2 regions of the Paenibacillus sp. FSL H8-0168 genome follow, and region 1 is predicted to be linked to the other one. Evidence: predicted binding sites of a transcription regulator. Region 1 holds the regulator's gene; the other holds the start of a gene.
What was found. Region 1 encodes LexA, which represses DNA repair genes until DNA is damaged. Its sites were predicted from a motif close to CGAACATATGTTCG; they were not measured.

Region 2: a site for LexA is predicted at 2,231-2,244, ahead of addB (helicase-exonuclease AddAB subunit AddB). Genes of this name have one in related genera too.

The regions. Positions count from the first base shown of each region.
Region 1 covers NZ_CP151948.1:3,237,397-3,242,281, forward strand. Annotated here, with positions in the region: gene MHI21_RS14260 (hypothetical protein) at 1-447, opposite strand, end outside; gene MHI21_RS14265 (DUF896 domain-containing protein) at 568-774, opposite strand; gene MHI21_RS14270 (LysM peptidoglycan-binding domain-containing protein) at 883-1,251, opposite strand; gene lexA (transcriptional repressor LexA) at 1,440-2,066, shown strand; gene MHI21_RS14280 (hypothetical protein) at 2,348-2,650, shown strand; gene MHI21_RS14285 (hypothetical protein) at 2,884-3,048, shown strand; gene MHI21_RS14290 (hypothetical protein) at 3,090-3,230, shown strand; gene MHI21_RS14295 (GNAT family N-acetyltransferase) at 3,464-4,003, shown strand; partial or broken gene tet (Tet(L)/Tet(K)/Tet(45) family tetracycline efflux MFS transporter) at 4,142-4,885, opposite strand, start outside.
Region 2 covers NZ_CP151948.1:3,906,643-3,911,527, forward strand. Annotated here, with positions in the region: gene addB (helicase-exonuclease AddAB subunit AddB) at 1-2,164, opposite strand, end outside; gene MHI21_RS17190 (class I SAM-dependent rRNA methyltransferase) at 2,401-3,780, opposite strand; gene MHI21_RS17195 (Na/Pi symporter) at 4,069-4,885, shown strand, end outside.

The DNA of each region.
Region 1 (4,885 bases):
ATCCGTGTCATAGCGACCTAATGATTTTGTGAAAATGAAATTACCGCCCTTACCTTTTCTTTCAACGGTTACGTAACCCTTTTCAATCTTGATGGCTTTCATGTCCCCAGCCGTCATTGGACGTTCTCTACCACCTTTCAGCATATAGAGAGTATCCTTTCCCACTTTCAGATAAGGACGACGGATGAAAAAGATAACAGCCAGCATCAAGTAGAGGCCGAATACAAGCCAATCCATTCCTCGCATGCCAGTCTTAGTCAAAAAGTAACTCATAAGCATGTACAATACAGAAAGACCAGCCAGCATAATTGGCACAGTAATGTTACGGCCACGGAAAATATCCATTGCAGAACCTGCGCCATTAATGGTTTGAATGCCTTGCTTTTTGCGCGATTTATTTAAATGCGCTGTGTTTTTGCGTACTTTTCTTTCAAATGATCGGGCCATCTCTCAATTCCTTCCCAGATATATTACAATAAAACAATTGCCTCAAAGCTGATCTATATAGATACCGAGAACGGTACCTAAAACAAAAGGCAAATTGCAGGCTTGGGCGCTTTAACAACTTTAATGCTTCAGCCCGTCATTTCCCTTCGATGTATCATCGTCCACAAATTCAATCGTTTCAAGCTGCTGCCGAAAATTACGGCGAATGTTACCTAAATAAATTTCCCGAAGATTGGCGCGCTCTGTGGCTTCCTCTTCCGTCAAACCCTCGGATTTTGCTTTGCGCGCTAATTCATTGATGCGCTGAACTAAGCTGTCTATATCCAAATTGTGTCCCCTCCATAAAAGCAAAGATATAATACACTTTGACATGTAGAAAAGAGCTTGTCAAGGCTCCCGCATTACGCTCCCTGACAAGCTCTAATTGTCTATAGATCAGAAGTTAGGAAGCTTGAGTACCTGACCTGCCTGTACTCCCCGATCCTCCAAACCGTTAATCCGCACAATTCCTTCTATATATACCCGTGTATCCATTCGTTCCGGTTTATGATTTGCGGCAATCTCCCACAACGTATCTCCAGGTTGTACGGTCAGTTTAGTCACTTCTTCCTTGGAAGCTGAAGGTGCCGCGAAAACCGTAAGTACACCTGCCCCTGCAATCCAAGCAACAATCACTAAAATAAGAAGCTTAACTAAAAGAGTATTAGTAATAATTTGCATAAAATGCGCTCTACCCTCTTTTCGGGTCTCCTGCAAATTTTCTGAATTCATCGGAAAAATACTTTGATAAGTGCTATATTTCATCATTGGCTGCGACCTCCAAACGTTTGTTCTTATGTTTTCACAATATAACACGAACATTTGTTTTGTTCAATAGAAAAGAGAACAAAAGTTCGCGATTATTTTTAGGGATTATTTAGAACTTATGTTTGTACGAACGGAGGTTCTATGCTATAATTTTCCCAAACGTTACTAAATGGGGTTGATACGGTATGTCTAAGATTTCGAGCCGCCAGCAGGCCATTCTTGAATTTATCCGCAATGAAGTGCGTCTAAAGGGATACCCCCCTTCTGTACGCGAAATAGGCGAGGCTGTCGGATTGGCCTCCAGTTCTACGGTTCACGGTCATTTGGATCGTTTAGAGAAAAAAGGACTCATTCGACGCGATCCTACAAAACCACGGGCTATTGAGTTACTCGGTCAAGACGAATCGGATAACAGCAACTTGATTAATTACTCCATTAGTCGTGTCCCCGTCGTCGGCAAAGTAACTGCTGGCCTTCCTATTACGGCGACAGAAAATATTGAAGATTACTTTCCTCTTCCCCAACACTTTGTTGGTGAGGATAAAATATTCATGTTATCTGTTGTAGGCGAAAGCATGATTGAGGCTGGGATTGCTAACGGAGACTATGTAATCGTACGTCAGCAGCAGACCGCTGATAATGGCGATATTGTTGTAGCTATGACAGATGAAGACGAAGCTACAGTTAAAACCTTCTACAAAGAAAAAGATCATATCCGGCTTCAACCTGAAAATCCAGCCTTTGAACCGCTTCGCCTGACACACGTCAGCATTTTGGGCAAGGTTGTAGGACTCTTCCGGGACTTCCACTGATTTCTCGTTCTTTCTTCCCCGTTATTCTAACCACTAATACAAAACCGGCTGCCTAGGGCAAGCCGGTTTTGTATTGTTATTATGTATACTATGTATCTCACAACTATTTTTTCATTTCAGCAACCTATTCCTATTGTTTCTACTATAAAATCAGCCTCCTCATCTCAAATAATCACCCACTGATCTTGAGCAGCTATATTGATGGGCAAAACTAATAGATCTTTCTTTGTTTTAGATAAATATGGTATATTAATTACTCATAGCTCTGTAGGAGGAATTAAATGAAAAAAATTATAATTTCAGCGTTTGTTGTGATATTTATCGCCATAAACTGTGTAGTACCAACAATGGATCATTTGTATGCAGAAGAGAAATCACACATAACAACCTACGATCGTATTCAGTACATACAAATACTTATCCATTTCAGGTATTTAGAAAAGCAACTCGAAGCTGTAATTTCCGAAAGAAACAATTACCCAGAAGACAGCCAAGAATATAAACTGCTCTCTGAACAACTGAATCATATTCTTGCTCAAGAGGCGTACTACGAGAAAAAACTTAACACTCTTAATAGTAAATAATTTTCATACTAAACTGCATATTATTTATCTACACTATTAGACTCATGCCGACCTGCCTGTAACATTCTCCTGCAACGTAAAGTTGAAATGGCGAAGACAGGTTCGCATGAGTTTTTTGTTAACCATTAGGAATATAGGTACCAGCTTCTTTTTGCTTTTAATAGATTTATGCTGATACATTACTATCACAATTGACATAGTATATAGCAGACCTAAGCAAAGGAGATATGCAGATGATCAGAAATAGAGTTAAAACGTATAAGCATCGCATCGGAAAAAACAGATATCTGGTCGTTAAAGTCTTTCAAGCCGCAGCTGCTAAAACAGGAAGCGGAAATGCACTAGCAACCAATGCCTTGAATATCAAAATTTCCAAGCGTAAGCATAAACACCACTAAGATTCATCCGTACCTTCATTTCCTTGAAGGGAGGTGATCACATGAGCAGAAGACATTGCAGACGTGATTTGAGAAGAAGAAGATCAAACATCCGTTCGAATCAAAGAGCTGTTGCGCGTGCAAGAGGTAACGCACTGGCTGTTAATCTGTTTAGCGTGAATGATAGACAACGCAGACGTTAATAATCGTTTTCAAGCAAAAGCAGGAAGGATTCTTCCTGCTTTTTTTTTAGTGTTAAACAGCACACCTAACTACTGCTATGAATCGTTGAAGCAAGCGGACGAGATCGTAGAATATCACACATAGTTGAACAGTCGCTACAATTTTGCTCTTTTTATAAATCTAACAGACAGGAAATGGTGGTTCTCTTTTAGAATAGTGTGCATAGAGAAATTAAACCAGGAGGAGACAAGCCATAATAATTAAAATGTCACTTTCGAATATGGGAGATTTTAAGAAGTCAAATGAGAATAACGGCTTTATTGTGTCAGGAAGGATTATACCTAAATACGAGAACGATAATTGGACATATATAGAAGAAAGTTTCCCCGAACCATATTTTAAACAGTATGAGGATGATGACGTCGACATCAGTTATATTGATGAACAAGGAAAATCTATTTTTTTATATTATGATGAGAACGACTGTGTTGGGCAAATTAAACTTTGTACTAATTGGAATGGCTATGCTCTAATTGAGGATATTGCCGTCGCTAAAGACTGGAGACACAAGGGAATCGGAGCAGCCTTATTGAGTAAAGCAACCGAGTGGGCTAAGCAGAATAACCTTGTTGGTCTTATGCTTGAAAAACAGGATGTGAATGTTTTAGCTTGTCGATTCTATGCTAAAAATAACTTTGTAATCGGCGGAGTTGATACTATGCTATATTCTAGCTTTTTCACAGCCCATGAAAAAGCGATTTTTTGGTATTATAAGTTTAAGCATTCAAATTAGCCTAAAATCAAACTGATCAGCAAACAAAGCTCTGCCAACCAATTAAGGTTAGCAGAGCTTTTGATTTATTTAGAGTATCCACTTACTTCAAACGTGAGGATGCGATCATTTTCAGCATGTAATCCTTTTCTGCTCTTATCAGGAATCTGAAACTGAACGTCTATATACAATAACAGTTAAAATCCCGCTAATTATAATGACCACTGTAAAAATCAATAACATATTGCTATATAAATAAGCAGATGGAAAATTAATGATTGGTATAAATTTTTGATGAATAAAACGTATTGATAATAAGCCTCCTACAACTGAAATCCCTGTTCCTTCTGATAAAAAGCTTATAAAATTAAGCAAGCTCATTCCTGCGCCAGCTTCTTCTTGTCTTTAACTACTTGAAACAATAGTGGATATTACTGTTTTAATAAAAGAAAGACCACCGAAAACAAAGACTATAATAATAGACATCAGCCAAGGTATCATTTCAATAAAGAAAGCAGCTATCAAAAAGCTGATGGCAAGAAATGCAACGCCGACTGCTAGCACATGTAAGGAACCTTTCTTATCAACAAGTGCTCCTCCAAGGAAACCAAAGAAAATAACACTCATCGTTCCAGGAAAAATAATTCCACTGCCAATCATTGCGGTACTTAAGTGATGAACGTCTTTCATCATATAAGGGACCATAGAAACAAATCCAGCTACGGTACCAAACATAAGTCCGCCACAAAGGATTCCTATCATAAATGCAGTATTTTTCCCCAATGAAGGATCAACAAAAGGATTGGTTACTTGTCTGATATGTTTTAAAAAGATCAAGAAGAAAAGAATACTTATCACCAGAAAAGAAATTCTGTAAGACGTTGTATACAACATAAACATTAC
Region 2 (4,885 bases), 670 kb from region 1:
GGTATCCAGCCAACGGACGTTCGTCCAGACTAGGAAACAGGTGCCGCACATGTCGTACTAACTCAGACGGCAACAATGACTTGCCCTCTTCATCAGTCACTGCATAGCTCATCCACAGGCTTTTACCGGCTGAAGTAAGGGCCGTATAAGCGAGAAAACGTTCGTCCAACAGACGTCTTGTCATATCCGGCGCCAGCTCTACGCCTTGTTCGTTTAATGCCGTACGCTCCTGCTCATTCAGCACACCGTCCTCATGGAACACAGCCGGCATCACACCTTCGTTCATACCTAGCACAAAGGCATGTTGAATACCGGATACACGCGTACGGTCCGTGTTTCCGACTAGAACCTGATCCAGAGCCGGCGGAACAAGTCCCATACGGAACTCGGCCAATCCCGTTTCCAGCACACCTGCAAACAAAGAGGTATCCAGCCTCTCATCACCCATCATTTCGACGATTTGATCCAGTAGTTCAAGCACTGCATCCCATACCTGACGATGCTCCTTGGCCTGCTCAGGTTTTCCTGCTTCCTCTGCCTGATGAATGAAGGCGTCCAGCTTGTGGCCGATTTCTGCATCTTCCAGTAACAGATATACCGCTTCACACTTCTCAAGTGCAGTTCGTGCCTTGCCCACACGTTTCTCAAACGCACGTAAAGGCGTCACGATCACATCCCGGCATAGCTCCATCAAATCCAACGTTTCATCCCGCCTACGGTTCCGTTCCTGCTCCTCCAGCTCCAATGACAAGCTGGGCACAGCCTGCCACGGCCGACCATCTGTCCAACGGCTGCCTTGTATTCCGCAGGCCAGAACATAGTTTTCCAAACGGTCCATCTCCTCGCGGCTCACCCGACCGTCCAGCGGCAGTAGAAGGTCTGTTTTGACCGCACGGAATACATCCTCATATCGCCAACGCCGCTGCACGATATCCAGCGAAGCCCGAATCAATTCCACCAAAGGATGATGTAATACACTTCTTCGCTGATCCAGAAATACTGGAACCTCATACTGTTTGAATATCGGTTCCACCCATGGCTCATAATCTTCAATATGACGTACAAACAGAGCCATCTCCCGGTAACGCGCGCCTTCCTCTCGGGCCAGACGGCGCATTTCGCGTACAGCCCCTTCCAGCTCTGCACGGCGATTAGCCGCAGTGTACAGTTTTATGCCCTCCGGCTGTTCTTCTGTCCACTGCTCTCGTAGCTGCTGCAGCCGCATCCGTTGTTCCTGATTCCGTAACCCTGTACGATGTTCAAAGTTAGCCTCCAAATACGCCAACGCCGGACGCTCCTTAAATCTCGGCAGCGGATCAGGGCGTAGTAATTGTGTCTGCGTCTCTATCATCAGCTCGTCTGCCATTCCTTTGAGCTTTACATACGTAGCCGCCGAAGGATGAAACAAATCCAGCTCATGCGGAAGCTGTCCGCTCTCGTAGCTACGGTTGCAAGTCAGCGCCACCGTCAACGAAGAGGCATGCAGCATAAGTTGCTCCACCACCTTGTATTCATGTGGTGTAAATCTACGGTAGCCATCCATCCAAATGTCTGCTCCACGCACAAGGGAAGACTCCGCAATCTGTTCTGCCAGCATACGCAACGTATCTTCACCGTCTATATATTTAAGCGTCAGCTCTCGTTCAAAATCCTCGTAGATTAGACTGATATCTTTGAGCTTGCCGCGCAAAATCGGAGTTGACTCTCCCACAGCGTTCATTCGCTCCAGTTGCTCGGGTACAGACCGAGTATCATTTCCATACTGCTTTAGCTCCGTAAACAATGTATTCAACCGATCCACAAAGCCGAGCTGGTCTCCCGAATCCTTAAACAAGCTCAGTTCATCCTTGCGACGACGAATAATTTTATATAAAAGCATCTTCTTGCCTTCTTCCGTTACAGGCACCAGTGCTGAACCCCCGGTTTCCTGCATAACTAAATAGGCAAGACGATGAAATCCCATCACTTGGGCGCGCACCGACCCCTGAATACCGTTTCCGGCTTCTGTAAGTAACGCATGCTCGGAAGCAAATGACGATTGCTCCGGTACAAGTAACAGCATAGGCTTACCTAGCGGCTCCTCGCGTAACATAGACGTCATTTCATTGCGGATTAACGTACTTTTACCACTACCAGAGCGGCCAATCAACAAGCGGACCGACATGATGCGGCCTCCTTTCCAACGAACAACATTCTATTAAACAGTATAGCATATCAGGCAAGGGAGAAAAGAACGTACGTTTGCCATGTTGTAGCAATTCATCCTCCCCCTAAAAATAAATCAGTCCCGCAGGTTGGCTTGGTGCATGCCTTCTCTACAGGACTGATTTATACCTAAAATGAGTCTATTTTACCTATTTAATCACCAAAAAGGCGATTGACTTTGACTTTGTATGAAACCTAAAGCTGTGTCCGGCTGCGCACCTCAAAGATGGCGAATTTCAAGTAATGGCCTTCCTCCACACCCAAAATTTGAGGATGGTCCTTACCAGCCGCTCTCCAGTCTACCAGACGAAGGATTTTGCCGGCATCTGCCGCCGCTTCCTTAATGGTGTCCAAAAACAGCTCTGGCCGCATATGGAACGAACAGCTCGCTGTCACCAGATAGCCGCCCTCATTGACAAGTTTCATCCCATGCAGGTTGATATCTTTATACCCACGTGTAGCTCCTTTGACAGCGTTCTTCGTTTTGGCAAAGGCTGGCGGATCGAGAATGACCACATCAAAGGTGCGTCCGCCACCTGCTGTCAGCGGCTTGGATGTATCTCCTTTGCCCCCGGCTCGTGCATTGCGTTCCTCTACGCCTTTCACTTGATTGCGCAAATATTGAAAAGCATCGTCGACGACAAACTCGACGCGTTCCTCAAAACCGTTCAGCTTGACATTATCCCGCGCACTTTCAATCGCATGCTCAGAAATATCAAGACATGTTACTTTTTTAGCACCATGTTTACATGCATTGAGCGTAAAGCTTCCCGTATGTGAAAAACATTCCAATACGGTTGCGCCATCCCAGAATGGGAATTCAACAACCTTACCACTTTTATTCACTGGCTTCATGACCGTAGTGCCCGCATCCCCTGAGTCTGCAGCTACTTCTTGTAGCGTAATTCCACTACGTGCTCCCCAACCTGTCATCAACGGTGCTATAGCCGCACGATTTTCACGCTGGTCAAAGAAATACCCCGTCTTCTGGCCCTCTACGATATCAACCTTGATTTGCAGGCCATTTTCCGTCACCACCACATGACGCGGGCAATCACCGTACAAAGGACCCTTCGTTTGTTCCAATCCTTCCAGCTCACGGATGGATACATCACTGCGCTCATATATACCAGCAGGACCCACTACTTCAACGAGCGCATCCCTGATTTCTTCCCTGCGCAGATCCATGCCAAGCGTTAACAACTGCACGACTAACACATCACCAAATCGATCTACAATCAGTCCAGGCAAAAAATCAGCCTCGCCGTACACCAACCGATAAGCGTTTCCCCCGGTCACAAAACGTTCGCGGTGCTCCAGACATTTGCGAAAGCGTTGGGCAAAAAAGTTTTGATCCATTGCTTCCAGCGGCTCGTAGGACATCACACGTACTGTAATTTGTGAAGCCGGATTATAGTAACCTGTCGCCAAATAACGCCCCTGATGGTTAACGATGCTGACCAAATCGCCTGCCTCTGGGTCACCCTCAATCTTGGCTATTTCGTTTTTAAACACCCAAGGGTGTGCGTGCTCCAGCCTTTTTTTACGGCTGCGTTCTAATATTACTGAAGGCAAAATCCTTCACTCCCATTCTTGGATTACTCAAAGTGTTAAAACGTTGTTCGATAGGGGCGCGGCTCCGCGGATCATTTGATCTTACGATCACTGTTGCTTTTCCAGATTCAAATGATCCGCTTCGCTACTGCCCGCCTGTATATCGACGTCACGCTTTTAAAGCTTGTGAAGATACTACAAAAATTATCGTTCTATAAAAAAACAGCTCGGCCATGCTTGTCATGGCTGTCCTCGGTAGATCATAGGCTGTTACATAAGTATTTTCACCTAGAAAAGGGGGCTATGCCCGTGTTTATACATGTTATACTCCCGCTGTGCGGCGGGCTGTTTATTTTTTTGGGCGGGATGAAGCTGATGGAAGCAGCCCTCCGGCATTTGGCCGGCCCCTTCCTCACCCGCTGGCTGAACCGCGCCACAGTTTCCCCTTGGCGGGGCATGCTGTTCAGCTCAGGCATTACCGCCTTGCTGCAAAGCAGCACCGCCGTAACGGTGCTGACGATCGGACTGGTTAACGCCGGGCTATTGACCTACGGCCGCACGCTCGGCATCATTCTCGGCACCAATATCGGCACCTGCCTGACCACCGAGCTGATGGGGCTCCAGCTTGGCATGCTGGCTGTTCCGCTGCTCTGCGGCTCATTGCTATGCTGGAGCACTGCCGTCCTGTGGGGTGAAGCTGTCCCCAATCGCCAGTATGCGTCCGCCGGAGCTTCACCCGGCTCCAATGGGCTTAGCCGTCCGCAGGCTGTACAATATATCAGCCTCGTCTTTGCTGGATTTTCGCTGATTCTGGCAGGTATCCGCGTAATGCAAACAGTCGGCCCCTGGATTGAGCAGGCCGGACTATTCCGCTGGTTTCTTGATCACGCTGCGGCCAACATGTGGTGGGCCTTCGCTGCTGGAGCCTGTCTGACCGCGCTGGTTCACAGTAGCGCAGCCGTCATTGGCATGGCGATCAGCCTTGCCGCTGCGGGAGCCTTGCCAGCCGATGTGGGGATCGCCATCGTCATCGGCTCCAATGTAGGCACCTGCGTAACCGCCCTCATTGCCGCTGTTGGCGGCAGCGTGTCCGGCAAATTTGTAGCCTGGTCCCACGTGCTGCTGA